Regions from separate parts of the Gordonia pseudamarae genome, predicted to be linked through region 1. Evidence: riboswitches for the same ligand, from Rfam matches in the RefSeq annotation. Region 1 holds a riboswitch; each other region holds the start of a gene.
The links. A riboswitch is a leader RNA that binds a small molecule or an ion and turns the genes downstream of it on or off. The one in region 1 is predicted to bind cobalamin.
Positions count from the first base shown of each region.

Region 1 (9,901 bases):
CGGGATCAGGGCCTCCATACCGGCCACGGGTATGCCCTCGGAGAGTTTGGTGAGCATCTCCACGAGCATCTGATCCTCACCGACCTCCCCGGCGAGTTCGGCCGCACGCACCCGGACCTCGGTACTCAGTACCAGTTCGCGGCACGGATGGATCCGCACGGTGGCGACATCGATCTCGGGCTGGGTGCGCTGGTCGGCCACCGAGAACGCCCGCGTCTCACTGATCTCGTCACCCCAGAACTCGACACGCACCGGATAGTCCGCCGTCGTCGGGAACACGTCGAGAATGCCTCCGCGTACCGCGAATTCACCGCGTCGTCCCACCATGTCGACGCGTTCGTACGCCATCTCGACGAGTTGGGCGAGCAGGCCGTCGAAGTCGGTCTCGGCGCCCTCGGTGAGGGTGATCGACCGGGCCTCGCCGAGACCGGGCGCCATCGGCTGCACCAGCGAACGGACCGTGGTCACCACCACCCGCAGAGGATCGCCTTCGGGGTGGGCGAGCCGGTGCAGTACCGCCAGGCGCTGACCGACCGTGTCCGCGCTGGGCGAGAGTCGCTCGTGCGGCAGCGTCTCCCACGACGGAAACTGCGCAACCGCGCGTGGATCGCCCAACAGCTCGGCCAGCTCGGCGGTCAGATCGTCGGCCTCCCGCCCGTTGGCCGACACCACCAGCAGAGGTGCCGCCTCGTGATCGGCGAGTGCCGCGACGACGAAGGGCCTGGCCGCGTCGGGGGCGGTGATGTCGAGTTCGGGTTGGGCCCGCCGCGCGACGAGTCCGGCGAACGCCTTGTCGCTACATGTGAGGGCGGCCAGTCCATGTAAGGCAGGCGTAGACACCCGTCGAGTTTAGGGCATCGCTACGGGCGTTCGTGCAGCGCCGATCCCAGCACCTCTCCTTCCCGGACTCCCGGCAGGATCGCGTACACGGCCGATCCTATGGGCACTGTCCATTCGTTGAGCGCGTCATGCTCGGCCAGCCTGCGCTGTACCGGCACGAACTGGGCGTCGATGTCCCGCTGGAACGCGGCGAACAGCAGACCGCTGTCGGAGATCGCCGCACCGTTCGGTGGGTCATCGTAGTTGTAGGCCCGCCGCAGAAACCGGTCCCTATCGCCGGTCCTGCGCGCCCGCGCCACATGCGCCGACGCCGGGATCACCGGCAGCCCGTTCTTGATCGCTGTGAAGTCGGGATCGTCTCGCTCACTGGTCCCGGACAGTGGGGCGCCGTCGGACAGACGCCTCCCCACGGTCAACTCCCTGCCTCGCCGGTCCAGTTCGGCCCAGCCGTCCAGATCCATCGCGATGCGGCGCAGCACCAACGACGTACCACCGGCGAACCATGGTTGCGCCGAGCCGTCGTCCCAGATGAGGCTGTCGTGCAGTGAACTGTCCGGCTGGACCGTGCCGTCTACCTGACCCATCAGGTTGCGCATGGTCGCTCCGTCGGCCTGCGCACCGCGTGACTCCCGAAAGCCGCGCTGTACCCAGCGCACCCGGATCCGGGTGCGCACGGCGTTCACCATCACCCGGACCGTATGTGCAACGGTCATCGGATCGTCGGAGCAGATCGCCACCAACAAGTCGGTCTGCCCCCATTTCGGGTCGAGTTTGTCGATACCGAACGCCGGCAACGGACGAAGCCACGTCGGCCGTAGCTTCTCCTTGTCGGCGACAGTGAACACCCGCTCACCAATCCCCACCGTGACGGTCAGGCGGGCAGGCAGTCGGGCCAGTTCTGGCTCCGCGTCCGACAGTGACGGACGGCCCTGGGTCAGTCTGGCCGCATCATCGGTCCAGATGCCGAGGATTCCCCCCAGGACCGACGCGTTCGCGCCGGGCACAAGGTCGACCCCCACATAGGTGACGTGCGCGGGAGGGGTGGTGGTCACCCCGGCCTGGTGGTCACCGTGGAAGTCGACAGTTTCCGAACCGAATGTGCACTCGGTCGGCGCGGGCCGCAGCGCAGCGGCACCACCGGCGGTCACTCCGGCGCCGACGCCGAGGCCGGCGAGACCGGCCGCCCCGGCGAGGAACCGGCGGCGGCCGATCCCGCTACTCACCGGCATGCGACGTTGCCGACGAGGTCTCGTGGTCGGCGTACTTCTCCTGATTGCCGCTGAAGTCGCGCGCCTGGGCCGACGCGTCCAAGGTTGAACCGTCGGCGAACGTCAACGTGATCGTGACCTGGTCGCCGGCCCGGATCGGCCTGGTCAGATCCATCAGCATGATGTGGTTGCCGCCGGGTGTCAGTTCCACCGTCGCACCGGCCGGGATCGTCAGGCCTCCCTGGATTTCCTGCATCGACCGGACCCCGTCGGCCTCGGTGATCTCATGGACCTCCACGCTGCCCGCGGCGTCCGATCGGCCACCGGTCACGGTGACCTGGTTGTCGGAGTTGTTGGTGAGGATGCCGAACTCGGCTGTCATCTCGGTGTCAGCGGCCTTGATCCACTGGTCGGTCAGAGTGACCGATTCCGCCTGCGTGAGCGTCGTCGACGCGTCGTCGTCGGAGCCGCACGCGGTGAGTGCACCTACCGTCAGCACCGCGGCCGCGCCTGCGATCGCACGTGCGAACAATCGAGTACTGATGAATTGTGTTGCCGTCATTGGCTGTTTGCCTTTCATGCCGCGTGTCATCCGGGTGGGATGCGCGCGCAAACCGCCGTAGACCCCGATTATCGGTATCGGTCCACGGGTGTGAGATGGATAAGCAGTCAGGCGAATAGGGGTGGGCCACGTTCGGAGATCCGCGCCGCCCACACCAGGACGGGCAGAACGTGTGGCTGCCGACAGACAGGCGTCCTACCGGGTTCGGGAATCGTGACCGGTTGCACGAGGCCGGCAATCCGGCTGGTGATAGATCGATAGCAACGTTCGGCGCCGACAACCACGAGCGTGGCGGCCACGAGCGCCACGACGTGCGACATCAGCATCGCGGGCGAGGGAACGACATGTGAATGACCCGCACCGGATGAACTGAGCGAGGACACGACATGGCCCAATGTCTGCGCCGTGACCAGGATCGTCAGCGTCGCGGGCCATCTCTGCGACAGCGTTCCACACAGACGGCGCATTTCCGACGTACGGTGCGCGGCCGCCGCGAACAATCCCGCGCCCGAACTGAGCAACGCCACCAGGGCCAGTGGCCCGGTACCGGGCAGTGTCCCCGAGACGAGACCGTGCGCGGCAACCGACAGCGTCGCCGAGACAATCGCCGACGTCACACCATGAAGGCGGGCATCGACGGCGATATACCCGACGGAACCGCAAATCTCCCGTCGCTTCACGCGCGCGGACATAGTTCCCAGAATACGTTTGGGCCAGTAGTTGGCTGCGTCACACCTGAACGGCTACAACTTTGGCATGAGTATTCTGGTGCGCCCCGCCACCGACACCGACTGCCCGCAGATAGCGGCCATCTACCGGCACTACGTGGAGCACACCGTCGCCACCTTTGACACCGTCGCGCCGGCGCTCGGCGCGTGGCAAGAGAAGGTCGCCGCCATCGCCGCCGCGGGCAGGCCGTTTCTCGTGGCCGTCAAGCGCGATGACAATGATCAACGAACTGACAATGATCAACGAACTGACAACGATCAACGAACTGACTGCGATCAGATCGCCGGGTTCGCCTATCTCGGCGCATTCCGCACCATGCCCGCCTACGACCGGACCTCCGAGGACACCATCTACGTGCGCCCCGGACTGGGCGGCACCGGAATCGGTTCGGCGTTGATGACGCGGCTTCTCGCCGATGCCGCCGGTAGCGATGTCCGGCAGATCATCGCGGTGATAGCCGCGACGGGCGGGGCGGCCTCTATCGCGCTGCACCTCAAACACGGATTCACCCACGCCGGACAACTGCGCGCCGTCGGACGCAAAGCCGGCCAGTGGATCGACACCGTCTACCTGCAATACAGTGTCGGCGATCCGGGCCTCGGCTGAGTCCCGTTGATCAGTCGGCGTCGCCGGTATCGTCGTCCACATCGGCTGTGTCGGCAGCACGTTCGGTGGCGGAGTCCACGCTGACCAGCCGTGGATTGGGATTGAGCCGGGCCAGACCATTCCAGCACAGGTTGACCAGGTGCGCGGCCACCACCTCTTTCGATGGTTCACGCACATCGAGCCACCATTGGGCGGTCACCGACACCATTCCGACAAGTGCTTGCGCGTACATCGGGGCCAGAGCGGGATCGAAGTCGCGCCGCTCGAACTCACTTGCGAGAATGTGTTCGACCTGGCTGATCGCGTCGTTGAGCAGACTGGAGAATCCACCGGTGGCGGTGCTGTCGCCGCGCACCAGGATACGGAAGCCGTCGGTGCGTTCTTCCATGTAGGTGAGCAGCGCAAGCGCCACCTGCTGAATGCGCTGGAAAGAGCTCGTTCGCGACAACGACGAGGTGACCATCTCCAGTAGCGTTTCCATCTCGCGGTCGACCACGACCGCGTATAGGCCCTCCTTGCCTCCGAAGTGCTCGTAGACGATGGGTTTGGAGACGTTGGCACGCTGAGCGATCTCCTCGATGGAGGTGCCTTCGAAGCCGCGTTCGGCGAAGAGCCCGCGCGCCACCTCGATCAGTTGGGCGCGGCGTTGTGCGGCCGTCATCCGCGCACGCGGCACCCGCACGGCGGCGTCGGACTTCGTCGGTCGACTCACAGCCATGGGCTCCACACTAGGGTATGTCTCCCACGTCACGGCAAATCACCGCCGGTGAGACCCGGTCAGCTCCCGTCGAGTGGTGAGGTACGACGACATGGCCGTGCCACCCGGCCGATTCCACCTTGTCGTAGTCTCATCTCTCAAGTCGAGAACCCCCTGGGAAGCCGGTGCGAATCCGGCGCGGTCCCGCCACTGTGACGTTCGGGTAGTCCGAACCAGCCAGACACCGGCCTCGACGCCTAGCCACACCACGAGAGATGGGTGCGAAGGGAATGACGACCGATGTTGCGCGCAGCACGACCGACCGGTCGGCACCGCCGCACGCACCGCTGTTCCTGTTCATTCTGGGCGGTCGCCGCTACCGATTCGGGGCGGACGCATGAGTAGCTCACCGATCGCACTGAGCGCGAAGGGAATCGAAGTCCGGATCGATGGCCGCCGGATTCTCGACGATGTCGAACTCGATGTTCCGGCCGGGTCGATCGTCGGGATCGTCGGCCCGAACGGTTCCGGCAAATCGACCCTCATGCGCACCGTGGTCGGCTTGCAGCCGATGCGATCGGGCACCGTGGAGATCGCCGGGCGTCGCGCCGACACCCTGCGCGCACGCGAACGCGCCCGCCTGATCGCCTTCGTCGGGCAGGAAGTCGATCTGCCGCCGGACCTGCTCGTGCACGAATACGTGGCGCTGGGCAGGCTGCCGTATTCGCAGCCGTGGAGCATGGGCCGGGCCGACGACCGCCGTGCGGTGATGCGGGCACTGAACATGGTCGACATGGCGGCGTACCGGGACACACCCGTCGAGCGATTGTCCGGCGGGGAGCGGCGCCGCGTCGCACTGGCCCGGGGACTGGCGCAGCACTGCGGTCTCCTGGTGCTGGACGAACCGACCAATCACCTCGACATCCGGCACCAGATCGGCCTACTGAACCTGCTGCCGACCCTGGGCACCACCATCCTGGTCTCGCTGCATGACCTGGATCTCGCAGCGCACCATTGTGATTCGCTTGTCGTTCTGCACGACGGACGAGTGCGGGCGGCCGGACCCGGCGACCTCGCGCTCAGCACGAGCATCGTCGACGAGGTGTTCGGCGTCCACGCCTGCCGACTCGTCGACCCCTCCACCGGTCGAGCCCACCTCGTGTTCGACTCCCCACCCCCGGAAGAAGGCCGCCGCCCATGAAGCATCGCAACGCTGTCGGCAGGTGTGCTGCTCGCCGCAGTTACGCTGACCACCGTGCCGCCGGTGACAGCATGCAATGCCACCGCACCATCGGGCGTGTTCATGACCGATGACAGCGGCGATGGCACCGGCGACGACCGCGTCGTGATCGTGTTGCGCCCGACCGTGAGCGGGCTGGACCGGCGATCGGCCGACGCACTCGTGGACCGGATCCGGGAATCGAGCGACCGGGATATCGGAGTCGCCTACCTCGATATCGAGACCCCGACGATCCATGAGGAGCTCGACCGGGCGGCCCGCGACGGCCTGGCGTCGATCACCCTGCTTCCCGTGGCGGTTCCGCGCGACAAATACCTGACCACCTGGACTCAGCGCGCCGTCGCCAACTGGCGGGAGACCCGGCCGGACGCGGACGTGCACGTGCGGATCGCCGAGCCGGACATTCTCGACGCACTCGCCGACCACCTCGCATCGGCGATCGGGACCACCCCGCGCAGCGACATCCGGGCGTCACCGGCGTCCTACCGGTCCCCGGCCTGGTCAGTGATCGAGCAGCACGACCGACATGTGCTGGTGTGCAAGGGACCTCGGTGCATGGCCTACGGCGCCGGGCCGCTGCACCGCGAACTCACCGCCCTGTCGAAGGCAGCGCGGGCCGCCGGGCCGGACGCCCCCGGCTCCGGCACCAAGGTGACCGGCACCGGCTGTCTGAGCCCCTGCAACCTCGGCCCTCTCGCCATCGTCAACCCGGAATCGACGTGGTACGGCCACCTCGCCGTCGACGACGCGGCGGCCCTGATCGACGGACCGGGACCTGCCGGGCGGCGGCTGGAACGCTGACCGGCCCGCCCCGATTCAGTACCGGACGACACCGGAACGACTGAAATCCCAGGCCGCCTGGCCCATCGTGAAGAACGGGCCGACAAACGTCACCAGAATCCATGCGACAGTCGGCAGGGCGTCATTCATACCGCCGTCGGCCGTCCGGCCGATCGCTTCCATCAGCGCCCACACACTGCCACCGGAAGTCATTGGCCGAGAACGGAAACCAGGCCAGAGGTCAGGTCACGCCGTCGCCCCGGGATTTATCACTACCTCGATCTACGATCGCGGGATGGGGAAACTCGCCGGCTGTGAGCTCGTGCCCATCGCCAGCGACAGTGCGCGCACCAGCCACGGCTGCGAGGCGCGGATCGAGATCTACCGGTCTGCCATGTCCCGATGCGTTCGGCCTTGGTACAGGCTGTGCAGCACCCACCCCAGATGCCCGTCGATCAGCAGTTGACAGGTCACCTATCCTGGAGGAGGAGTGAAGTTAAAACTACACAGCTTTTCAAGGAGATCCACAGTGGGCCGGTCAAGACCATCGTCGGCATAGTCGACACCAACGGCGTGTGCGAGGCGCACGACTACCTGGCAGGACTGAACGCGGCGGACCAGGCTCAGTTCATGGCGCGGTTCGAGCGATACACCCAGATCGGCTACCTGCGCAGCCCTGAAGAGATGCGGATCATCGAGGAGTCAGGTGTCGATATCCGGGTCCACGAGATCAAGACGCGAAACGGGCATCGGCTCTTCGGCGTCGAAGAGGCCCATCGGTTCGTCGCATCCCACGGGACGCGCAAACCGAAGCCGAAAGCAGTGAAGAAGCACGCCCAACGCACCCGCGAGGACTACCGCGACGTGTGTGAGCGAGAGGAACAGGAGAACGAGAATGGCTGACTGGTTCAAGGCCACGCCCGAGAGCGAGCGGCTACTCAGCGAGGAACGGCTCATTCTGGAGGCGACAGAAACCGTCTACGAGGCCTTGGAGCGTTCCGGCACAACCAAAACGAACCTCGCCAGCCGACTTGGCGTTACCAAGAGCGAGATCGGCCAGCGCCTCAGTGGTCGCCGGAATCTCACCATCCGGTCGTTCGCAGCGATGCTGCATGAACTCGGCCTCGAAGCGAAGATCGTGACGAGGCCACTCACCCGGCACGATGAGATCCCGAACGACGACATCACAGCTCGCCGGCGTCAACAGGTGCCTGTTCCCGATGCCGTCACCTATCGGACCTCGCCGGTGCGGCTCGTAAGTACGTCCACCTCTCCCGAGGCCGTCGCCGGATGAAGGTGCACATTTCTGCCGAGGAAGGCGCGGCCGCAAACCAGCGCGTACTGATTTCGGTAGAAAGCCTGGCCGACATTCACCTGGTCAGTTTGAACTGCGAAGCGCGCCGACCGGTTTCCGGCGGCAACCTGACTCTCCTCACGGAGGTGGGCGTGAACGGAGTCGTTGACGGACGACGACTGGTGACTACCTCCAAGTACCGCGCCTGGGCCACCGATGATGACACCGACGACGGCCCAGACGGCAACGGAGTCAAGTGGCTGATCACCGCATCGATCAGCGTGAACTGGGTACTCAGGGACGGCGCCGAAGTTACCTACGCCGATGCTCAGTGCTTCGCCGCCGCACAGGGTGCGATGACATGCCACCCCTACGCGCGTGAGCTCATCCAGAACATGACATCGCGGATGAGTTACCCCGCAGCCACACTCGACCTGGCGCACAGCCCTTGGGCCGGCGACGGCATCGAGCTCAACCTGCCCGATCGCTGACGAGCACGCCGCATCATCAGACCGACCGCGTGGTCCGGCTGCGCTATCGGCACGCTATCGACATGACGGTTGGTGAGCTTCCGCAGAAACCAGCGTTTACCTGGTCTTATATGGTTGCTCCCCCACCAGGACTCGAACCTAGAATGCCTGAACCAAAATCAGAAGTGTTGCCGATTACACCATGGGGGATCACTGCGCTGACGATTGTGCCACAGCACCTCGCCCGCGCCGCAACTCGATTCCCGCTCACCCTCTCGGCAGGCGCTCACGGTATTCGGTGAGCGCGTGCCGATCGGATGGGCGGGAGACCGGGCGGTCAGTCCTTCGGGCCACCGGCGACGTAGATGACCTGGCCCGACACGAAACCGGCGCCTTCGCTGGCGAAGAACGACGCGGTGTGCGCGATGTCCTCGGGCTCGCCGACGCGCGCGACCGGGATGGCCGCCGCGCTGGCCTTCTTGAAGTCCTCGAACTCCACCCCCATGCGGGCGGCGGTGGCGGCGGTCATCTCGGTGGCGATGAAGCCGGGGGCGATGGCATTGGCGGTGATGCCGAACTTGCCGAGTTCGATGGCGAGGGTCTTGGTGAAGCCCTGCATGCCGGCCTTGGCGGCCGAGTAGTTGGCCTGGCCGCGGTTACCGAGCGCCGAGGTGCTCGACAGGTTGACGATGCGGCCCCAGCCGGCGTCGACCATGTGCTTCTGGCAGGCCTTGGACATGTTGAACGCACCGCGCAGGTGAACCGCCATGACCGCGTCCCAGTCGTCGACGCTCATCTTGAACAGCATGTTGTCGCGGATGATGCCGGCGTTGTTGATCAGGACGGTGGGGGCGCCCAGTTCGGCGACAACCTTGTCGACGGCCGCGGCCACCGAGTCGGCGTCGGATACGTCGGCACCCACCGCGATCGCCTTGCCACCGGCGTCGGTGATCGACTTCACGGTGTCGGCGCACGAGTCGGCATTGAGGTCGAGCACGGCAACCGCCAGCCCGTCACTCGCCAGCCTCCGCGCGACCGCCGCGCCGATCCCGCGTGCCGATCCGGTGACAATCGCAACCTTCTGTGTGCTCACTACAGCTACCTCCGTTTGGTGATCATGAGTTGTACGCCCCGTCACATTGGTTTTATCAGGTGCGGGCACCTATCCTGGCCACCGGCTTTGGGCTTGGTACTCACAGGCGGGCCGCCGTGCCCGGGACGAGCGGAGAAATCTCATGACCGACATCGCTGTGGTTGTCCTCGCGGCAGGCGCGGGCACCCGGATGAAGTCGACGACCCCGAAGATCCTGCACACCCTGGCTGGGCGCAGTCTCGTCGGCCATGCCCTGCACGGTGCCGCCGGTCTGGACCCGCAGCACCTGGTAGCCGTCGTCAGCCACGAACGTGAACTGGTCAGCGCGGCGATCGGCGAGATCGCCGGGCAACTGGGCGTATCGGTCGCCATCGCCGACCAG
Region 1 covers NZ_CP045809.1:1,409,356-1,419,256, reverse strand. Annotated here, with positions in the region: gene mfd (transcription-repair coupling factor) at 1-840, opposite strand, end outside; gene GII31_RS06305 (Dyp-type peroxidase) at 861-2,069, opposite strand; gene GII31_RS06300 (copper chaperone PCu(A)C) at 2,056-2,610, opposite strand; gene GII31_RS06295 (hypothetical protein) at 2,718-3,302, opposite strand; gene GII31_RS06290 (GNAT family N-acetyltransferase) at 3,367-3,945, shown strand; gene GII31_RS06285 (TetR/AcrR family transcriptional regulator) at 3,956-4,663, opposite strand; cobalamin riboswitch at 4,772-4,909, shown strand; gene GII31_RS06280 (ABC transporter ATP-binding protein) at 5,040-5,843, shown strand; gene GII31_RS06275 ((2Fe-2S) ferredoxin domain-containing protein) at 5,907-6,683, shown strand; gene GII31_RS06270 (hypothetical protein) at 6,699-6,875, opposite strand; gene GII31_RS06265 (hypothetical protein) at 7,107-7,565, shown strand; gene GII31_RS06260 (helix-turn-helix domain-containing protein) at 7,558-7,956, shown strand; gene GII31_RS06255 (hypothetical protein) at 8,109-8,447, shown strand; tRNA gene GII31_RS06250 (tRNA-Gln) at 8,565-8,636, opposite strand; gene fabG (3-oxoacyl-ACP reductase FabG) at 8,764-9,519, opposite strand; gene glmU (bifunctional UDP-N-acetylglucosamine diphosphorylase/glucosamine-1-phosphate N-acetyltransferase GlmU) at 9,662-9,901, shown strand, end outside.

Region 2 (9,901 bases), 2.2 Mb from region 1:
GTTGGCCTTCGACCACAACGCCATCATCGAGGCCGCCCGCGTCCTGCTGGCCGACTCACTGTGGCGGGACGCCCGGTTCACCCGAGCGCTGACCGGGCCGGTGTTCTCGGCCACCGACGCCGTCGCCATCACCGAACAACTCGACGGTCGGCCGCCGCACCGGGCCAACCTCAACCGCGACCTCGCCAAGAACGCGGCACTGGCCGAGGCGGGAACCGCGCCGGCCACCGGCGGCCGTCCACCCAAACTCTGGAAGTGGGTCTGAGCGCTAGCCGTGCATCCGCGACGACACTCACGTAATGCTGAGGGTACCGCTCCCATGAGTACCCGCACGTACCCGCGTCTACCTCGAATGGTGTTCACCCGTGAGGTGCGTTAGCGCGGTTTTTCGCGCAATGCCGGGAACCCTTAACTAAGGTCATTCCACCATCCGAGAACCGTCTAAATCGTTGTTATGCAATATGTTTCACCAAGATGGATTAATGGTCGCCAGAAGAATATCTGGACACGTGCCACTCGGGGCATGTCAGCGAGGTTCCAGTCCTGCAGCATGTCTCGCGGCGAGGTAGCCGAAGACCAGAGCCGGGCCGATGGTGGCTCCCGGGCCGGCGTAGGTGCGGCCCATCACTGCCGCTGCGGTATTGCCGACCGCGTACAGGCCGTCTATCGCGAGCCCGTCGTCGGTCAGGACCCGTGCGACGTGGTCGGTCAACAGTCCCCCTTTTGTTCCCAGGTCAGCGGGTACCATTTGCGCAGCGTAGTACGGAGCTCTGTCCAGTGGTCCCAGGCTCGGGTTGGGTTTGTTGGAGGTGTCGCCGTAGTAGTGGTCGTATGCCGACTCGCCGCGGCTGAAGTCGGTGTCCACCCCGTCCATGGCGAAGCGGTTGAAGCGGGTGACGGTGTATTCCAGTGCGTGTGGTTCGACGCCGATCGCCGTTGCCAGGGCGCCGATCGAGTCGGCCCGAATCAATGCTCCTGCGTCGAACCACGCTTGCGGAAGTGGCGTACGCGCAGGTCTGCCGGCGAACATATAGCGGTCCCGGTAACCTTGGTCGAAGATCAGCCAGGCGGGCAGGTTTTCCGCCGGCCCGTCACCGGCGCCCCGCGCCCCACCGAACATTGCGTGGGTCGCCTCAACATAGGGCAGCGATTCGTTCATGAATCGCCGGCCACGGTCGTTGACCATCAGGCTGCGTGGTAGGGATCGTTCTGCGAGCGCGAACCACGGCCGGCGTGGTAGCGGAATGGACGGCGCCCACCAGGCGTCATCCATCAAGGCCGTGCCAGCTCCCAAATGTTGGGCCGCCAGGATCCCGTCACCGGTGTTACCGGTAGCCCCGAGCGACAGCGCCGCACTCGCGGGCTCTCGCTGGTATTGGCGCCGCATCTCCTCATTGTGGTCGAATCCCCCGCAGGCCAGCACCACTCCGCGGCGCCCCGCGATCCGGGCACCGTCCGAGGTCACGACGCCGGTCACGCGGTTGCCCTCGGTGATCAGATCAACGACGGCGGTATTGAGCAGCACCGGCACACCAGCCCGGCGCACGCCCAGCATCAGCGACCCGGCGAGCGCATTCCCCAGGCCCACCATGCGTTGTCCGCGGACTCGGGCGACTGCTGTGCGGGTGGCGATTCGCAGCATGTGCCAGGGTCCGCGCCACGTGCGAAGACCTGTGCTGATCCACCGGTAATCCTCTTGCAGGACAACCATGTTGGCCGGGGCCTTCGCATAGAAGGGCGTCAGGGTCGTCTCGTCGTCACCCAGGCGCCGGACGTCGAAGGGACGGGGCTCCACCGACCGCCCGGCCGCCTGGCCGCCAGGTTGTTCGGGAAGGTAGTCGCTGTACCCGGGTACCCAATGCAAGTCCAGCTCGGACCGGTCAATGAGGAACCGCAGTGCCTCCGGGCCGCGGTCGATGTACGCGTCGATGCGCTCGGGCGATACGTCGTCGCCCACGATGGCGTGCAGGTACCGGCGCGCATCCTCCAGATGGTCGGCGGGGGCTTCACGACGGAGGATGTCGTTCCCTGGGATCCACACGCCGCCCCCGGAGCGTGCCGTTGAGCCTCCCCAGGTTGCGGATTTCTCCAGTAGACAGACCGACAGTCCATGTCCGGCCGCGCTGATGGCAGTGGACATTCCTCCGGCGCCGGTTCCCACCACCACGAGGTCTACCTCATTTGTGACAGTTAAACTCATGGTGACAGTTTCTATCAGGTTGCGAGTTTATCCACAACCGCGTTTGATGAATTCATGGCTTCCTCACTCAGGACCAAACAGCGACTCCGGGTGCGCAGCGACATCGACGCGGCTGCCTTGCGACTTTTCGTGGAACACGGCTACGAGCGGGTGACGACCGAGGAGATCGCCGCCGCGGCCGGCGTCTCACCGAGCACGTACTTCCGGCACGTCCCAAGCAAGGTCGACCTACTGTTGCGGCCGCTACGATCGAGTAGCGCCGGTATCGTCGCGCTGTTTTCCGCATACTCTGGATCCGATGTCATCGCCGGACTCGTCGAGGCGATCCGCGCCCAGACCTCCCAGATCGACCCGGAACTGCACTTGCGCTGGCGTGCGGTAATCCGCGCCGTGCCCGGTGTCCTCGACCGGGTTGCCCTGATAACCGAAACCGACCGGCGGGAGCTAATCCGCCTCGCGGCGGAGCGCATGGGCTGTGACCCCGAGCGGGACTGGATGCCCGGAACCACGGTCTGCAGCCTCTTGGCGGTGGTCGAGTTCGGCTTCCGGCGTTGGATGGGTGAGACCGACGAGAACGTCGCTCTGATCGAGTGCATCGATTCGGCGTTGCAGTCGTACCTGGCCTGCCGGTGATCGGGACCCATTCCGGGGTGCGCAACCGGTAGTTAGTTGCTTCTCCCCGAGAGGTTAGGGACTCGGTCGGCGGGGGTCTGGCCTCCGATGCCGGTATGTGGTCGGTGGTGATTGTAGTGATGGAGCGCCCGACCGTGGAACGGGCGATCCCGAAGTGATAGGCGATCCCGTGTGGTCCCCACCGCCGGGTGAACCGCAAACCAATGATCCGGCGTTCACGTTTGCGGGAGATTCGTTGCGGTGACCGACGCGGCCGCGAGGACCGATCAGTCAGCGACGGCCCGGCCCGATAGCGATCAGCCCACCGCTTCGCTGTCGACGGTGAGCGCTGGAATCGTGCGACAGCACGCCGGCCGCTAGGGTCAGCCGTCCTCGACGATCAACACCGCGAGACGACGACGCGCTCCCGGGGTCAAGGGTGCATTAGCGTGAGTCATGACCGCCTCCGTGGTGTGGACGCGAGTCGTGGGAACCCAACCCTGCCCGGAGGCTTCGTTCACCTCACGCGTTCACAACCGCTCAGGGAAGAACAGCTAGTCTAGCCCCGCCGCAGCCGGACCCACAGCCCGTCGTCGACGGTCACGTCGGCATCCACACCGAACACACCGGCGATGGTGGCGGCGGTGATGGTCTCGCGCGGGATTCCTTCCTCCACCACGCGACCGCCGGCCAGGACGACGATGCGGTCGCAGTACATCGCGGCGAGGTTGAGATCGTGCACCGCCATGATGGCCGCGGTGCCGGTGCGCCGGACATTCTCGGCGACCAGCTCGAGCAGACTCAGCTGGTACTTGATGTCGAGGTGGTTGGTCGGCTCGTCGAGGATCAGCAGTTCCGGTTCCTGCACGAATCCGCGGGCGATCTGCACCCGCTGGCGTTCCCCGCCGGAGAGCGAGCCGTAGTGCGAGAGCAGCATCGATTCGATGTCGGTGTCGCGGGCCACCCTGTCGATCACCGCCCGATCGGTGTCCGAGACCATCGACCACGCCTGCCGGTGCGGTGTGCGTCCCAGGTCGAGCACGTCACGGACGAGCGGGTTCTGATCGGTGACCGCGGCCTGTTCGACGAACGCGATCCGGCGGGCCACCGCCCTGCGCGGCAACGACTGCAACGACCGGCCGTCGAGTTCGATCACCCCGGCACTGGGCCTGCGCAACCCGGCGAGCAGCCGCAGCAGCGACGACTTGCCCGAGCCGTTGGGACCGATCAGCCCCACCAGTTGACCTTCGGCGACCGACAGGTCGATCCCGTCGAGGATGGTGCGCCGGCCCACCTTCCAGCGGACGCCGGTGGCGGTGAGTTTCATCGTCGGCCCTGCCTGATCAGGATGATCACGAACGCCGGCACTCCGACGATCGCGGTCACCACGCCGATCGGAAGCTCCTGCGGCGAGACCAGCACCCGGCCCGCGATATCGGCCCACACCAGGAACAGCGCACCCAGAATCACCACCGTGGGCAGCATGATGCGGTGGCGCACCCCCACCAGTGCACGCGCCGCGTGCGGCAGGACCAGGCCGACGAAACCGATGGCACCGGCAACACTGACGATCACCGCGGTCAGCAGCGCGGTCACCGTCAGCAGGATTATCCGGGCGCGGGCGACATTGACACCGAGCGAGAGCGCGGTGTCGTTGCCGAAAGTGAACGCATCCAGCGAACCCGATGAGAACAAGCACACCAGCACACCCATCAACGCCACCGCCGCGCAGATCTGCACCTGCGACCAGGTGGGCGCCGACAGCGAACCGAGCAGCCAGAACAGCACCCCCCGGGTCTGCTCCGCGTCGGCGGCGGTGTAGACGATGAACGAGGTGAGTGCCGAGAACAGCTGCGTCACCGCGATACCGGCGAGAAGCACCCGATCGGTGGTGCCGCCGGCCAGCCACGACAGCAGCAGCACCAGCGAGAAGGCCAGTCCGGCACCGACGAACGCGCCGCCGGCCATGCCGACGACTCCCGATCCCACGCCCAGCAGCACCACCGCCACCGCACCCACCGACGCACCCGAGGAGATACCGAGCACGAACGGGTCGGCGAGCGGGTTGCGCAGCAGCGCCTGCAGCACCGCACCGCACACCGCCAGACCGGCGCCGCACGTGGCCGCGAGCAACGACTGCGGCAGCCGCGAGTCCCAGATGATCGCATCCTCGAGCGCGGTGAGCCCGGTGCTGCCGCCGACGACGTGGGCGCGTGCCGATCGCAGCACATCGCCGATCCCCAGCCCGGCGGGTCCGATCGTGATGGCGAACGCGATGGACATGACCAGCGCGATCAGTCCACCCACCCACAGCACCGCGATCCCGCCGACACGGCCGTACCGCCGTCCGCCATCGCGGACCGTGGCGGTCGCGGTCACTTGCTCAAGCCGAGTTCGACCAACCCGTCGGCGACGTTCTGAATGCCGTACACGGTGCGCAGCGACGGATTCATCTCCGCACCGGTCACCAGGATGTACCGCTTGTTCTTGACCGCGTCCATCTCCCTGGTCACCGGATTAGTTTCCAGGAACCGGATCTTGGCCTCGCCGGTTTCGGCGGTCTGGCTCTTGCGGGTCAGGTCGCCGAGCACCAGTACCTGCGGGTTACGACTGGCGACCGCTTCCCAACTCACCTGCGGCCATTCGGCTTTCGTGTCATCGAAGACGTTCTTGAGGCCGAGCGTGTTGGTGATGATGCCGGGCGCCCCGCAGCAGCCGGCGATATACGGCTGTTCGGCGTTGGCGAACCAGTACAGGACGCTGACGCCCTGGGCGTTCACCGACTTCTGGGCAGCGGTGACCCGTCCCTTGAGGTCGTCGATCACCGACGTCGCCTTGTCCGAGGTACCGGTGAGCTCACCGAGCTGAGTGATCTCCTTGTACACCTGGTCGAGGCTCGCCGGGCTCTCCCGCGTACCGTCACCCCCGTCGGCGACCTTGCCCTCGCAGTCCGACGGCGCCAGATAGTTGGGGACCTTCAGCTCGTCGAACCGGGCGCGGGTGGCCACGCCACCGTCCCCGAGTGTCGAGCTGAACGAGGCGGTGACGAAATCGGGGTTCTCGGCGAGCACCGCCTCCAGGGACGGCTTGTTGTCGGCCAGGCGCTTGATGCCTTCGTTGTCCCCGGCCAACGAATCGAGGATGGGGTCGGTCCAGGTGGCGGTGCCCACCACCCGATCGGCCAGGCCCAGTGACAGCAGCACCTCGGTGGTGCCCTGGTTCATCGACACGATGCGCTGCGGCGCGGCGTTCATCGTCACCTTCTCACCGCAGTTCTCCACCGTCACCGGGAAGCCTTCACCGGCCACCGCGTCGTCCCCTTCGTGGTCGACGTCGGAGCATCCGGCGAGCACCACCGCGACCGCGCCGAGCAGCGCGGTACCCAGCATCAACGGACGTCGGCGCGCGAAAGCCCGCGGCGGTGAGAGCGTCGAGCGTCGGGACGGGGAGGTACGCCGAGCGCGCATAACGAGGTTCCTTCTGGTCGCGGCCCATCTCGCGGGGCCGTTGTCCTGCGATCGCGCGGGCGGCGGCCCGCACGATACCAGCAGGTCTTCGGACTCGAGATCAACCGCCGCCGGGCGCCTTCCCGGTCTTCCTCGACCAGTGGCATCGTGTCCGGCACGTCCCTCTCACCGCTGCGCGTCAGTCCCGGATTTGCACCGGGTTCCCCGCCCATGTGGGCATGCTGGTCCGCTGAGTATAGGACGGACCGCCCGAACTCGGACATCGTGCCCGCCGACTCCCGGCCGCCGCTGCTACGGTCGGCCCTACACAGCGCCAGGAATGCCGGTGACCTTCCGAAGGAACACCGCACTGGAATGCCGAACTGCTGCAAAGAGACCTGCACGAAGCGATCCTCCGGCTCAAGGACCGGCCGGACCGAACTCCTGACCCCGCACGCGCCCGACCACCACGCGCAGCGCGGACGCGAACTCCCCCGCTCCGCGGCCACCGAGCCGCGAATAGGACAGCACCAGCCCGGACACCGCGTGTGTTGCCGACTGGCTGCTCAATGACCTTGTGCGCCAGCCGGCCTGGTCAAGTCCGGTGACCACCGCCTCGTCGTCGAGTCCCGGTAGCAGCACACACAGATGCAGACCGGCCTCGACCCCGGTGACGGCCAGTCGGGGGCATTCGCGGGCCAGTGCGGCCACCAGCCTGGCGCGGCGATCGCTGTACACGCGGGCGGCCCTGGCCAGGTGGCGGTCCATCGCGCCCGAGCCGATGAATTCACCCAGCGCGTCGGCGGGCAGCGCCGACGGCCCTCGGCGATGCACTGCCAGCCACCGCTCGACGGACCTGCGCAGCGCGGCGGGCGGCACGCACCAGGCGACGCGCAGATCCGGCGACACCGACTTCGACGAGGTGCCCACATACGCCACGCACCCGCTCGCGCCGGGCAGTGTGACCAGCGCGGGCAGCGGGGCGACGCCGTAGCGAAACTCGCCGTCGTAGTCGTCTTCGATCACCAAAGATCCTGTTCGCCTGGCCCATTCGACGAGGGCAACCCGACGGTCGACACTGATCCGGTGACCGAGCGGATACTGATGCGCCGGCGTGGTGAACACGATGCCCGGCTCGTCGCCGAGGACGGCGACGTCGAGTCCGTCGGCTTCCACGGGGTGGAACCGGACATCGAGGTCCTGCTCACGTGCCATGAGCAGGGCCCCGCGATAGCCGGGGTCCTCAATGTGGAACGGAATCCCGCACGCATCGGAGGGTTCGGTTGGCCCGGCCCGGTCTTGAGGGCCGACCGGGACCCGACCACAAGAAGCCCTACGTTCGGCGGCGAACGCCGCACACAGCGCGGCGATCGCCGAACGCGAGCTGTCGAACAGCAACGGATCGGCGTCGGCGATGCCTCGATGCCGGCGCAGGTGGCCGGACAGTTCGGCGCGCAGTCGCGGACTCGGCTCCTCCCACGGGTTCAGTCCGGCCATGCCGTCGGAGGCCGCCGCCCGGACCGCGCTGCGCCACGCCCGCCGGTCGACCAGGCCCGCATCGGGAATCCCCGGACGCAGGTCACGGACCGAACGCCCCCGTCGTGGCGCGAGCGCCCTCTCCGGTACGGCCTCGCGCAGGCCCCGGGTGCGCGCCCCGGCCCGCGCCGCCTGTACCACGCCCGCACTCACCCGCGTTCCCGAACCGTGTTCGGCGACGATGAATCCCGCGGCCGCCAGTTCGTCGAAGGCACGCACCACAGTGCCCCGGGACAGTCCGGTCTGCCCCGCCAGTGCACGGCTGGACGGCAGCCGGTCACCGTCGGCGAGCACACCGTCGGCGATACGGTCGACGATCGCACCCACCAGATCCGCCGCTCCCGAGACGTCGTCGAGAACCAGGGATCCGGGGCGAGCGGTACGGGCCATGGCACAAGAGTAGGCCGATCCGGGCCAAAGTGGTCCCGCCGAATTGACGGAAGTGGACCTTCATCAACGGCCACTTACGCGATGGAATGGCGTCATGACGAAGTTCCGGCAATCCCACCGCCTCAAAAACGTGCGCTACGACGTCCGCGGCCCGATCCTCACCGAAGCGATGCGCCTGGAGGGCCAGGGACATGACGTGCTGCGGCTCAACCTCGGCAACATGCGCCCCTTCGGGCTCGTCGCACGCCCGGAGATCGTCGACGCCGTTGCCGCCAACCTGGATACGGCCCAAGCGTATTCGGATTCACGCGGCATCCCCGCGGCCCGGCAGGCGGTGGCCGAGCACTATCTGGGGCGCGGGATCGACGGTGTGCGGGCCGACAACGTGTTCCTGGGCAACGGGGTCAGTGAACTCATCACCCTCACCCTGCAGGCGCTGGTCAACCCGGGTGATGAGATCCTCGTGCCCGCACCCGACTACCCCACCTGGACCGGTGCGGTGAACCTCACCGGCGGTGTACCCGTGCACTATCTGGCCGACGAGTCCGACGGCTGGAATCCGTCGCTGGAGGACATCGAGTCGAAGGTGACCCCGCGAACCACCGCGCTCGTACTGATCAACCCCAACAACCCGACCGGGGCGGTCTACAGCGAGGAGACCGTGCGCGGGATCGCCGACATCGCCCGCCGCCACGGACTGATCCTGCTCAGCGACGAGATCTACGAGGAGCTGGTGTTCGGCCAGGCGCGGCATCACTACGCCGCCCGCGCCGCCGGCGACGACGTGCTGTGCCTGACATTCGGCGGCCTCTCGAAGGCCTATCGCGTGTGCGGGTACCGCGCCGGCTGGGTTGTGGCGACCGGACCCCTGCACCTGGCCGGTGATCTCCTCGAAGGAATCACCCTGCTGTCCAACATGCGGGTCTGCCCCAATGTCACCGGCCAGCACGCGATCGCCCTTGCCCTCGGCGCCGGAACACCGGGCTCTCCACTGCCCGCCGACATCGTCGACCCCGGCGGGGTGCTGGAGCGGCGACTCGCGCTCACCGCCGACGCGCTCAACACCATCCCCGGGGTGAGTTGCGTCGCGCCGCGCGGAGCGCTGTACTGCTTCCCCCGCATCGACACCGAGCTGTTCGGCATCGACAGCGACGAGGAGTTCGTCCTCGATCTGCTGCGCGCCGAACACATCCTGGTCACCCACGGCACCGGCTTCAACTGGCCCGAACCCGACCATTTCCGCATCGTCTGCCTACCCGACGACGCGGTCCTGGAGCAGGCGGTCGCGTCGATCGGCGGCTACCTCGATCGCCGACGACGGTAGGTGCGTCATCGTAGTCGTGCGGCAAGCCTCGGCAGTTGTGTGAGCGGGTTGAGCCGCTCCACTTCCCGCCGCTGCGCGGCGGTAAACACCTCGCTCAGTCCCGGCGCCGGATCTCCGCCGCCGCTGAAGGTCAGCGCACTGAACGGCCAATCGGACCCGAACACGATGTGCGAGCGGTCGGCGACCGCACCGACCGCACTCATCGCTGCTTTCGAGGCACTCAGGGCGGTGTCGTAGTAGAACCGTGAGATCAGCTTCTTGGTGTCCAGTAGCGAGGCCCGCGCCATCTTCGGTAGCGCCTGCCCGACGGCGGACTGCGAGACCACACCCAGCCGGTGTGACAGGAACGGGACGGTACCGCCGGCGTGTGCGAGCTGGAACCGGATACGAGGG
Region 2 covers NZ_CP045809.1:3,573,551-3,583,451, forward strand. Annotated here, with positions in the region: gene GII31_RS15880 (NUDIX hydrolase) at 1-265, shown strand, start outside; gene kstD (3-oxosteroid 1-dehydrogenase) at 527-2,200, opposite strand; gene GII31_RS15890 (TetR/AcrR family transcriptional regulator) at 2,255-2,833, shown strand; partial or broken gene GII31_RS15895 (IS481 family transposase) at 2,949-3,270, opposite strand; gene GII31_RS15900 (ABC transporter ATP-binding protein) at 3,372-4,139, opposite strand; gene GII31_RS15905 (FecCD family ABC transporter permease) at 4,136-5,095, opposite strand; gene GII31_RS15910 (ABC transporter substrate-binding protein) at 5,188-6,201, opposite strand; cobalamin riboswitch at 6,342-6,520, opposite strand; gene GII31_RS15915 (aminotransferase-like domain-containing protein) at 6,679-8,184, opposite strand; gene GII31_RS15920 (pyridoxal phosphate-dependent aminotransferase) at 8,279-9,508, shown strand; gene GII31_RS15925 (amidohydrolase family protein) at 9,514-9,901, opposite strand, start outside.
Region 2: it holds a riboswitch for cobalamin, as region 1 does, so the genes downstream of both, GII31_RS15910 (ABC transporter substrate-binding protein) here and GII31_RS06280 (ABC transporter ATP-binding protein) in region 1, are expected to answer to the same signal.

Region 3 (9,901 bases), 1.5 Mb from region 1:
CGATGAGCAGGTCGGAATCGTCGGCCTCGGACAGCACACCGCCGGGGCCCGGATCATCGACTCCCGGTTCGATAACTCTGATGCGATAGCCCCGCTCGATGAGCAGTGGCGCGAGGAGTCCTGCATCCTCGAACATCAGGTGCCGGACGACGTATGCGGTACTCACACGCACGGACACTACGCCGAGCGTGACACATCAGCCGGGCAGCCGGCCCCAACCTCGTTGGGCGGCCGGTACCACCGGGTCGACGATGTGCGCGGGTGTGATGTTCTGCCGCGTCGTTCTCGCTCGCGTCCGCCTACGGCCCTTCCTGGCCCGCGGCCTCATCATCTTCCCCGTCGAGACTCCGGTATGCACGCACCGCCGCACCGACCGAGGCGTATACGTGGTCCGGATCGAGTCCGGCCAACACACCCTCGGTGAGCAGCGCCGATTGCAGTTCGGGATCGACCCCGGCGAGCACGAAGTGGGCGCCGTGCGAGTGCACGTAGTCGATGAGCGATCCGAGCATCGTCGACGCCGAATAGTCGACGTCACCGATGGCCGTGCAGTCCAGGACGAGCCAGCGCACCGGGGTGGGCGCCGATCGCAGCAGGCTCTGCACATCCTCGGAGAAGCGACTCGCGTTGGCGTAGAAGAGGTCGGCGTCGTAGCGGAAGATGATCAGCCCCGGCAACGATTGCAGGCCGGGCCGTGCGGGCAGGAAGCTGCGGGTACCCCGGTCATTCACCCCGATCACGAAGCGTTCGGGGCGATACTGCCGCCGGATCAGCGCCAGCAGCGACACCGTCATCGCCGCGACGATGCCGGTCTGCACGCCGAACACGATCACGACCACCGCCGCGAACACCGCGATGGCCAGCTCGGATCTGCGTACCCGGCCGATCCGCACAAATTCGCGGACATCGATGAGTTTGGCCGCGACCACGAACACGATCGCGCCGAGTACCGCGTGCGGCAGATGGGCGAGTGCGTCGCTGAGCAGCGTCACCACCAGCAGCGTCGCGGCCGCCATGGTCAGATTGGCCACCTGGCTGTGCGCTCGCTGCTCATCGAGTACCTCTGTTTTGGTCGGGCTGCCGTTGACGACGAAGCCACCGCTGAGCCCAGCGGTGACATTGGCCCCGGCCAAACCGAGAATGTCCCGGTTCACGTCGGCCGATTCACCTCGACGCTGCGCGAATCCGCGTGCGGTCGCGGCGCTTTGCGCCAGGATCACGATGGTGCACCCGAATGCGATCGACACCGCGGTGACCGCGTCGGACAAGCCCAGCCCGTCCGGCGGACCCAGCTCGGGAAGCCCGGCGTCCACCTTTCCGACGACCGCGACCTCCTCACCCCAGCCGAAAATCCACACCAGCGCGATGGCCGTGGTCACCAACACGAAGGGTATCGGCAGGCGTGGCGCGATTCGCCGGCCGGCGACCAGCACCAGCAGTGATATGGCGGCGAGAAGCGCGTCCCACCAATCGATGTCGTCGATCGCCCGGACGATCTCCCACCACCGGTTCCAGATCTGGTCGGCGTGGCCGTCGGGGATGCCGAGCATCGTCGGCAGCTGGCCTGTCATCACGGTGATCGCGGTGCCGGTAAGGAATCCCGTGAGTACCGCGGTGGACAGGAAATCGCCGAGAAACCCCAGGCGCAAGATCCACGCCGCGAACAGCATCACCCCGGTCACCAGGGCGATCAGGCACGCCCACTGCAGCCACTGGTCCGAACCGGCCCGCAGCCCGGCCACCCCGAGCCCGGCGATGCCCGACGACAACAGCGCGGCGGTGGCGGAGTCGGCCCCCACCACCATCAACCGCGACGACCCGACGAGTGCGAACACGATGGCGGGCAGGATGATCGTGTAAAGACCCGCTACGACCGGCACCTGGGCGATGGCGCCGTACCCCAGACATTCGGGAATCGCGATGGCCGCCAGTGTCACACCGGCGAGCACGTCCCGGCCGAGCCAGCGCACCCGGTAACCGACGAGTGACGGCGGTGTCAGGGAATTCAGCAGCCCCCGGTCAAGCAGGTCCCGAACCCGGCTGCCCGGTTTCCCGAATGCCGGGCCGGACCTGTTATCCTCGCTCACTCACCGGACGTTACGCCGGAAATCCGGCGGACGACCAGGGCCCGGCGCCCTTGCCGTTCAGTCGATCTGCCGTTCAGCCGACCTCGGCGACGGCCTCCGGGCCGCCGGGACCGGTTGGTCCCCGGCGGACCCGACGGCCGTCGCGTCTGCGGATCAGTGCTCGGGCAGATCAGTGTCCGCGCCGGACCCACTCCTCCAGATGCGGAGCCTCGTCGGCGATCGACGTACCGTCGCCGTGTCCGGTGTAGACCTTGGTCTCCGGGTCGAGCGTGAAGATCTTGTCGCGGATCGATTCGATGATCGTCGGGAAGCTCGAGAACGAGCGCCCCGTCGCACCCGGACCGCCGCGGAAAAGCGTGTCACCACTGAACAATACGCCGGCCTCGGGGGCGTATACGACACACGATCCGGGTGAATGGCCCGGCGTGTTGATCACGGTCAGTTCGGTTCCGGCGACCGAGATCTTCTGTCCGTCTTCAAGATCGACGTGCGTCACGTCGGGATGCGTCTGGTTCCAGAGCATGTCGTCGCCGGGGTGCAGCAGGATCGGCGCGCCGGTGGCCCGCGACAGTTCCGGGGCCACGGTGACGTGATCGTTGTGGCCGTGCGTCAACACGATCGCCCGCACGGTGCGATCACCGACGGTCTCCAGGATCGGTGCCGCGTTGTGTGCGGCGTCGATGATGACGACCTCGTTCTCGTCACCCACCACCCAGACGTTGTTGTCGACGTCCCAGGTGCCACCGTCGAGCGAGAAGGTCCCCGAGGTGACGACGTTCGTGATGCCGAAGGTCATCCGATCTCCACCACCGAACGCAGCACCTTGCCGGCCTTCATCGCATCGAAGGCGGCCTCGACGTCGTTGATCCCGATACGTTCGGTGACGAACTTTTCCAGCGGCAAGCGGCCCTGTTCGTACAGGTCGATCAGCATCGGGAAGTCGCGTTCGGGCAGGCAGTCGCCGTACCACGACGACTTGAGCGCGCCGCCGCGCGAGAAGAAGTCCACCAGCGGCAGTTCAAGCTTCATCTCCGGCGTCGGCACACCCACCAGCACGACGGTGCCGGCCAGGTCACGGGCATAGAAGGCCTGCTCGTAGGTTTCCGGACGGCCCACCGCGTCGACGACCACGTCGGCGCCGTTGCCACCGGTCAGTTCCTGCACGGCCTCGACCACGTCGTCGACCTCGGCACCGTTGATGGTGTGGGTTGCGCCGAGTCCGGTGGCCCAGTCCAGCTTGGCCGGGTCGCGGTCGATGGCGATGATCGTGGTGGCGCCGGCCAGCTTGGCGCCGGCGATCGCGGCATCACCCACGCCGCCGCAGCCGATGACGGCGACCGAGTCGCCGCGGCCGACGTTGCCGGTGTTCATGGCCGCACCGATGCCGGCCATCACGCCGCAGCCGAGCAGGCCCGCCACAGCCGGGTCGGTCTCCGGGTTGACCTTGGTGCACTGACCCTCATGGATGAGCGTCTTCTCGATGAACGCGCCGATGCCGAGGGCCGGGGTGAGTTCGGTGCCGTCGGTGAGGGTCATCTTCTTACTGGCGTTGAAGGTGTCGAAGCAGTACCAGGGGCGTCCTCGCCGACAGGCGCGGCACTGGCCGCACACGGCGCGCCAGTTGAGGATGACGAAGTCGCCGACCTCCACGTGGGTGACGGCCTCACCGACCGTCTCCACGATGCCCGCGGCCTCGTGGCCGAGCAGGAACGGGTACTCGTCGTTGATGCCGCCCTCACGGTAGGCCAGGTCGGTGTGGCACACACCGCACGCAGCGATCTTGACGATCACATCGTTGGCACCCGGATCGGGAACCACCACGTCGACGACCTCGGTCGCCGCTCCCTTGGCTCGTGAGATAACACCTTTGACGGTCTGTGACATACGAGGTTCCTTCCGCGACGCTGTGGACCTGCAAGACCTGATGACTGCAGGGGACGTATGGCCGTCAGCCTATAGACGACCGCGCGCTCGGTCCACTCGTAGTAAATTACGTCCACCATGAGTGGGCAAATTCACCATGCGTGAGCGTCCGCGCCGAACGCCTCCCCTAAGACTAGACAAGTGTCCAGATTTCGGGGTCGTCACTCGCGAAGTAGCAGTAGAAGCGGTCGACGCGCCGCCGACGCCCTCAGCCGAGCACTTCGATCAACTGGGCCTTGGTCATCGACGAGTATCCGGTGATCCCCGTGGCCTTGGCCCGGGCACGCAACTCTGCGACGGTCGGCCCACCACGGGCAGGTGCCTTCTTGGCCACAGGTTCCTTCGCGGCCACAGGGGCCTTCGTGGCCACGGGTTCCTTCTTGGCCACAGGCGCCTTCTTGGCCACCGGCTCCTTCTTGGCCACCGGCTCCTTCTTGGCCACCGGCTCCTTCTTGGCCACGGGTTCCTTCTTGGCCACAGGCACCTTCGCGGCCACCGGCTCCTTCTTCGCCACAGTCTCCTTCGCGGCCACCGGCTCCTTCGTGGCCACCGGCTCCTTGTTGGCCGCGGGGATCTCCTCGAGCGACGATGCCTTCTCGGCACGTGCCTTCTTCGCCGGTGCCGCGTTCTTCACCGGTGTCGCCTTGTCCGCAGGCGCGGGCGGGGCCGCGACCGGGTCGGCCTCAGGCGGCCCGGCGGGTACGGGCCGGGCGGCGGCGGGCACCGGCGGCGCATCCGTCACGGACTCGCTCTCGTCCGGCTTCGGGGCATCAGCGGCGGTGGGCTCGGCCACAAGCGGCGTCACCGAGGCGATCGGGGCGCTGCTGCCGCCGCCGAGGTTGAGGGCGGCGAGCACATCGTCACGCAGGGTGGCGATGTCGCGTTCGGCCCGGCGGAAGCGCTTGCGCGCGGCCTTGTCCGCCTCCTTGGCCTGTCTGGTCACATTCTTCAGTTCGCCGCGCAGCCGGGTGACCTCGACCTCCAGCCGCTCGATGATCTTGTTCTTCCTCGACATCTGAGTTCCATTCATCACGGGTACGACGCGGCGCCGACAGTATTGCCGACGCTGCGTGCAGCGTAACCAGCGACCGTCCGGTTGTGCGGGAGTACATGCCGACCACGTGCGATATATGGAGCCGCCGCACCACTCCACCACTTCACCGCGCGAGCGGCCGCCGGACCCGGCCTCGCCGTCGCGTGGACGGTCCGGCCGGGACGGAATGCCGACAGACGGCTACGACAGCGGCAGGCCCAGATCGTGCCGGGGCGCGATCTGACTCTCGGGCAACAGGTTCGCCGTCTCCAATGCCTTGCGCAGATTCTCGGCGGCGTCGACGTTCAGCGGGCCGCTCGTCCAGGTGGCGTACGGCAGATTCAAAAATCGTCCTTCCTTCACCGCCGGAAGGTCTTTGGTGGCCGGATTGGTGCGGAGGACGTTCACCTTGTCGGCGAACGTCTGCGGTGGATAGTCGACGAAGGCGAAGAAGTCGGGCCGCGATGCGACCAGGCGCTCCCACGAAACACCGGTCCAGGTGTCCTGGACGTCCTCGGTGGCGTTGCGCGCCCCCGCCGCGGAGATGATCGCCTGCGGCCCACCGTACGATCCGCTCGTGTAGATCTCGTTGGTACCGCTGTCGAACAGAAACACCGTCGGCACCTTGTCACCCTTGGGGGCCTGTGCCAGGGCGGCCAGCCGGGTGTCGATGTCGGCCATGGTCTCCTTCGCCGTGACCTCCTCACCGGTGAGCACACCGAGGTTGGTGAGGTCGGTGTCAAGGGCCTCCCAGGCGGGCACGATACCGCGGGCGCCGTCGTCGCGACGGCAGCTCTCGGTGAGGATGTAGGGAGCTATTCCCTTGCTCCGCAAGATGTCCGGCGTGACACCCTTCTCCTGCTTGTAGCCGTAGTTCCACCCGGCCACCATGACATCGGGTGTGCGCGCGATGATGTTCTCCAGCGTCGGATACGACTCGGCCGCCACCGGCAGCGCGTCGACCACATCCTTGCCGTACACCTGCGACAGCACGTCCCGATGCCGTTCGAGATCGGACACCCCGGCGATCCGGTCCTGCGCACCGAGTTGCAGCAGCATCGAGGTCATGTTTCCGTCGTTGACGAAGATCCGTTCGGCCGGAACGGGGAATTGTTCTTGGCCGCCGCAGTTTTCGATGGCCGTCGTCGACCTGGCGTTGTCACCGCCGGAATCGTCGCCGCAGCCGGAGAGAATGACGCCCAGCGCCAGCGCTCCGGCCATCGCCACACCGGTCCTCTTGTACCGCACCGTTCTCACGGTCATATCGGCTCCTTTCGATAGGGGTTTTCCGGGGAATCGAACGGGGCTCCCAGCCCCCGATCACCAAACCATCAGGCGCCAAACCATCAGGCACCACCCGCGTAGCGGTACTGTCTACGGCCGAGCAGGATGAGGAAGATCGGGGCTCCGATCAGGCCGGTGACCACCGACAGCGGGATCTCCTGAGGGCTGACGACGGTGCGGGCGAGCGTGTCCACCCACACCAGGAACAGCGCGCCGCCGGCCCCCGCCACCGGCAGCACCGCGTAGTGCCGTGACCCGACGAGGATACGCGCCAGATGGGGCACCACGAGCCCGACGAATCCGATGCCGCCGGACACTGCGACCAGCACTCCCACCAGCACCGACGAGAGAACGAACAGCGCGATCCGCAGCTGTTTGACCGGCACCCCGAGCCCGGCGGCGGCGTCGCCGCCGATGGCCAGGGCGTCGAGCCAACGGTGCAGGCCCAGCAATGCCGTCACACCGAGCACGACGGTGATCGAGGCCGGAAGCACATGCGCCCAGGTGGTGCCCGACAAGCTGCCCAGCAGCCAGTACAGCACCGACTGGGTGGCCTCGGGATCGTCGCTCGCGAACACCAGGAAGCTGGACACCGACGAGAACGCCGAGGACAACACCACACCGGTCAGCACCAGCCGCAACGGGTCGATCCCGCCCTGCGCGATCGACACCCCGAACACCAGCGCGGTGGCCACGAGCGCGCCCACCAGCGCACCCGCCGACAACGCCCACACACCGAAGGCGCCGAACAGGCCCAGCACGATCACCGACGTCGCCCCCACCCCGGCGCCCGAGGAGATACCGAGCAGAAACGGGTCGGCGAGCGGGTTGCGCACCAGCGTCTGGATACACGTACCGGCCACCGCCAGACCTGCGCCGACGATCAGCGCCAACAGGACGCGGGGGGCACGCAGATCCCACACGATGGTGTCGTACACCTGATCCGGCTCGGCGGATCCGCCGAGCCGCGCGATCACCACATCGACGACGCCGCCCAGCTCGAGCGGTTCGGAACCGAACGCCAGGGAGACGACAGCACTGGCGAGCGCCGCCACCACCAGGACCACGACCAGCGGAAGAACCGGTACCCGGCGTGCGTCGCCGCGCCGCCCGCGTCGAACGCCGCTCACGGTGGCACCATCAGGCGCTGGCGTCATGCCTGCCCTCACGTGTCGGGGCTCAATTCGCGAAGCCCGGCCAACAATCCACAGAGTCGGCCGGTCTTCGGACTCGGGGTCACCTCGGCCGGGGCCCCTTCCCGGACATCCCTGCCCAGTGGGTACTCGCCCCGGTCAATCACCCTTACCGCTGCGCGACAGTTCCAGATTCTCACCGGATTCCCGGCACATCCGCGGATGTGCGTGGCACCGACTCTGCGCTGGACAGTATCATCCGCCGCGCGGGTTCAACCACCTCGGACACGACACCACCGCCGAACCCCGGTGGACCGGCGTGTTAACGCGATTGGTTCGGCAATTCTTCCATCGGTAACCACACGGAATCATTCGAGGCGTGAACTGATAGCCGTAGCCGAACGGAATACGCCGTCAACGCGGACGACGAGCGACCACCGGCCACATCCGACCGGGCGACCTCGCCCGCCCCCACCCCCCTCATCTGTTTGCCATCCCCTATCTCAGGAGTCATCGTGCCTTCTTTCGATCCCGCCATCGCCGACAACATCGCCACCTCCCTCGCCGAGATCCCCCATCCGTCACTTCCCAAGGGCTCCAACATCTATGGCGGCACCAAGATCTTCCCGGACTATCAGGCCCACGAGGGCGAATCGTACTTCACCCTCGTACACGGAATCGCCCACGAATCGTCGGTGTCCTTCGTCGCCGTCCTGCAGGCCACCCGCGCGCTGCGCAAGGGATTTGACTCGACGATGTACTTCTACGGTCCCGGAGCCATCAATTGCCTTGCCACGCGCGGATTTCCGACAACCGGAGATTCCGGATTCCCGGGTGAGCAGAACATCAACAACTCCCTCGAGACGTTCATCGCCGAGGGCGGCGCCGTGTTCTGCTGCAGGTTCGGTCTCGCGCTGCACGGCGGCCGCGAGGAGGATCTGATCGACGGCGTCATCCCAGCGCATCCCCTGGACGTCCAGGATGCCCTCATCCACTTCGCCCGCAAGGGCGCCATCATCAACTCGACCTACATGGTGTAGCCAGATATGGTTGTCATCGGCTCCGTCGCAGCCAATTTCACCCGCGACCTCGAACAGAACTACCGCGTCATCGCCGAGTTCACGACCCGCGCCCGAGAACAGAATGTCGACCTCGTGGTTTTCCCGGAAGCAGCGATCGGCGGATACCTCTCGTCGCTGGGCAACCACGGCGACACCGTGAAGAACACGGGCCGTTCGCTCCCGCCGGCCATCCGTCTCGACGGACCCGAGATCGCGCGCGTGCAGTCGATCATCGGCGATCTGGTGATCGCGATCGGCTTCTGCGAACTCGCCGACGACGGCCGGACCCGCTACAACGCCGCCGCCATCCTCGACGGCGATCGCGTCTACGGAACCTACCGCAAGGTCCATCAGCCGCTCGGCGAGAACATGTCGTACTCCCCCGGCGGCGACTACGGCGTCTTCGACACTCCTGTGGGCCGAGTCGGACTCCAGATCTGTTACGACAAGGCATTTCCCGAGGCGGCCCGGGTTATGGCGCTCGACGGCGCCGAGATCATCGCCAGCCTGTCGGCCTGGCCGGCGGCCCGCACCGCGACCGCCGAGAACCTGCAGGACGATCGCTGGACATACCGGTTCAACCTGTTCGACGCAGCCCGCGCGCTGGACAATCAGGTGTTCTGGGTGGCCTCCAACCAGTCCGGCACATTCGGCTCCCTCCGCTACGTCGGCAATGCGAAAATCGTTGATCCGGGCGGCAATACCTTGGCCACCACCCTCCTGGACAGCGGTATGGCGGTGGCCAAGGTCGACATCGCCGAAACATTCGCGACGATGCGCGCCGGGATGTTCCACCTCCGCGATCGGCGGCCCGATGTGTACACACCGCTGATCGACCTCGACCCGACCGGGGCGGCCGGATGGCGGAGGTCGGCCCATGCCTGAGATGCTGTTCTCCGTGCGATGGCCCGACGGCCGACGACGGGAGTACTACTCCCCCAGCCTCGTCATGCACGATCATCTCGACGTCGGCGGCACCTACACCGTCACCGACTTCCGCGCCCGCAGCACCACGGCACTGTCCGAGGCCTCCGAGCGAGTTCGCGCCAAGTTCGGCTTCGCATGCACCTCCGCGGCGATGACCACCGAGCAGATCCACACCGATGCAGCCGCTTTCGAGGACGGAGCGACCGTACAGATCGTCGCGATGCGGCCACCCCTGCCCACCGCGGCCACCGTCGGGGAGGTGAACCCGTGAACGCCCCCGACTATATGCCCCCAGAACGAATTCCGGTTGTGGTGATCGGCGGCGGCCAGGCCGGGCTCTCGGTGAGTTGGTATCTCGGCGCCGCGGGCATCGAGCACCTGGTTGTCGAGTCGGCAACCCTCGTCCACGCGTGGTCCGACAAGCGTTGGAACAACTTCACTCTCGTAACACCC
Region 3 covers NZ_CP045809.1:5,093,950-5,103,850, forward strand. Annotated here, with positions in the region: gene GII31_RS22255 (glutamine amidotransferase) at 1-166, opposite strand, end outside; gene GII31_RS22260 (SulP family inorganic anion transporter) at 300-2,027, opposite strand; gene GII31_RS22265 (MBL fold metallo-hydrolase) at 2,257-2,883, opposite strand; gene GII31_RS22270 (S-(hydroxymethyl)mycothiol dehydrogenase) at 2,880-3,971, opposite strand; gene GII31_RS22275 (Rho termination factor N-terminal domain-containing protein) at 4,219-5,025, opposite strand; gene GII31_RS22280 (ABC transporter substrate-binding protein) at 5,245-6,306, opposite strand; gene GII31_RS22285 (FecCD family ABC transporter permease) at 6,390-7,457, opposite strand; cobalamin riboswitch at 7,526-7,714, opposite strand; gene GII31_RS22290 (MSMEG_0572/Sll0783 family nitrogen starvation response protein) at 7,976-8,500, shown strand; gene GII31_RS22295 (carbon-nitrogen hydrolase family protein) at 8,507-9,406, shown strand; gene GII31_RS22300 (MSMEG_0570 family nitrogen starvation response protein) at 9,399-9,719, shown strand; gene GII31_RS22305 (MSMEG_0569 family flavin-dependent oxidoreductase) at 9,734-9,901, shown strand, end outside.
Region 3: it holds a riboswitch for cobalamin, as region 1 does, so the genes downstream of both, GII31_RS22285 (FecCD family ABC transporter permease) here and GII31_RS06280 (ABC transporter ATP-binding protein) in region 1, are expected to answer to the same signal.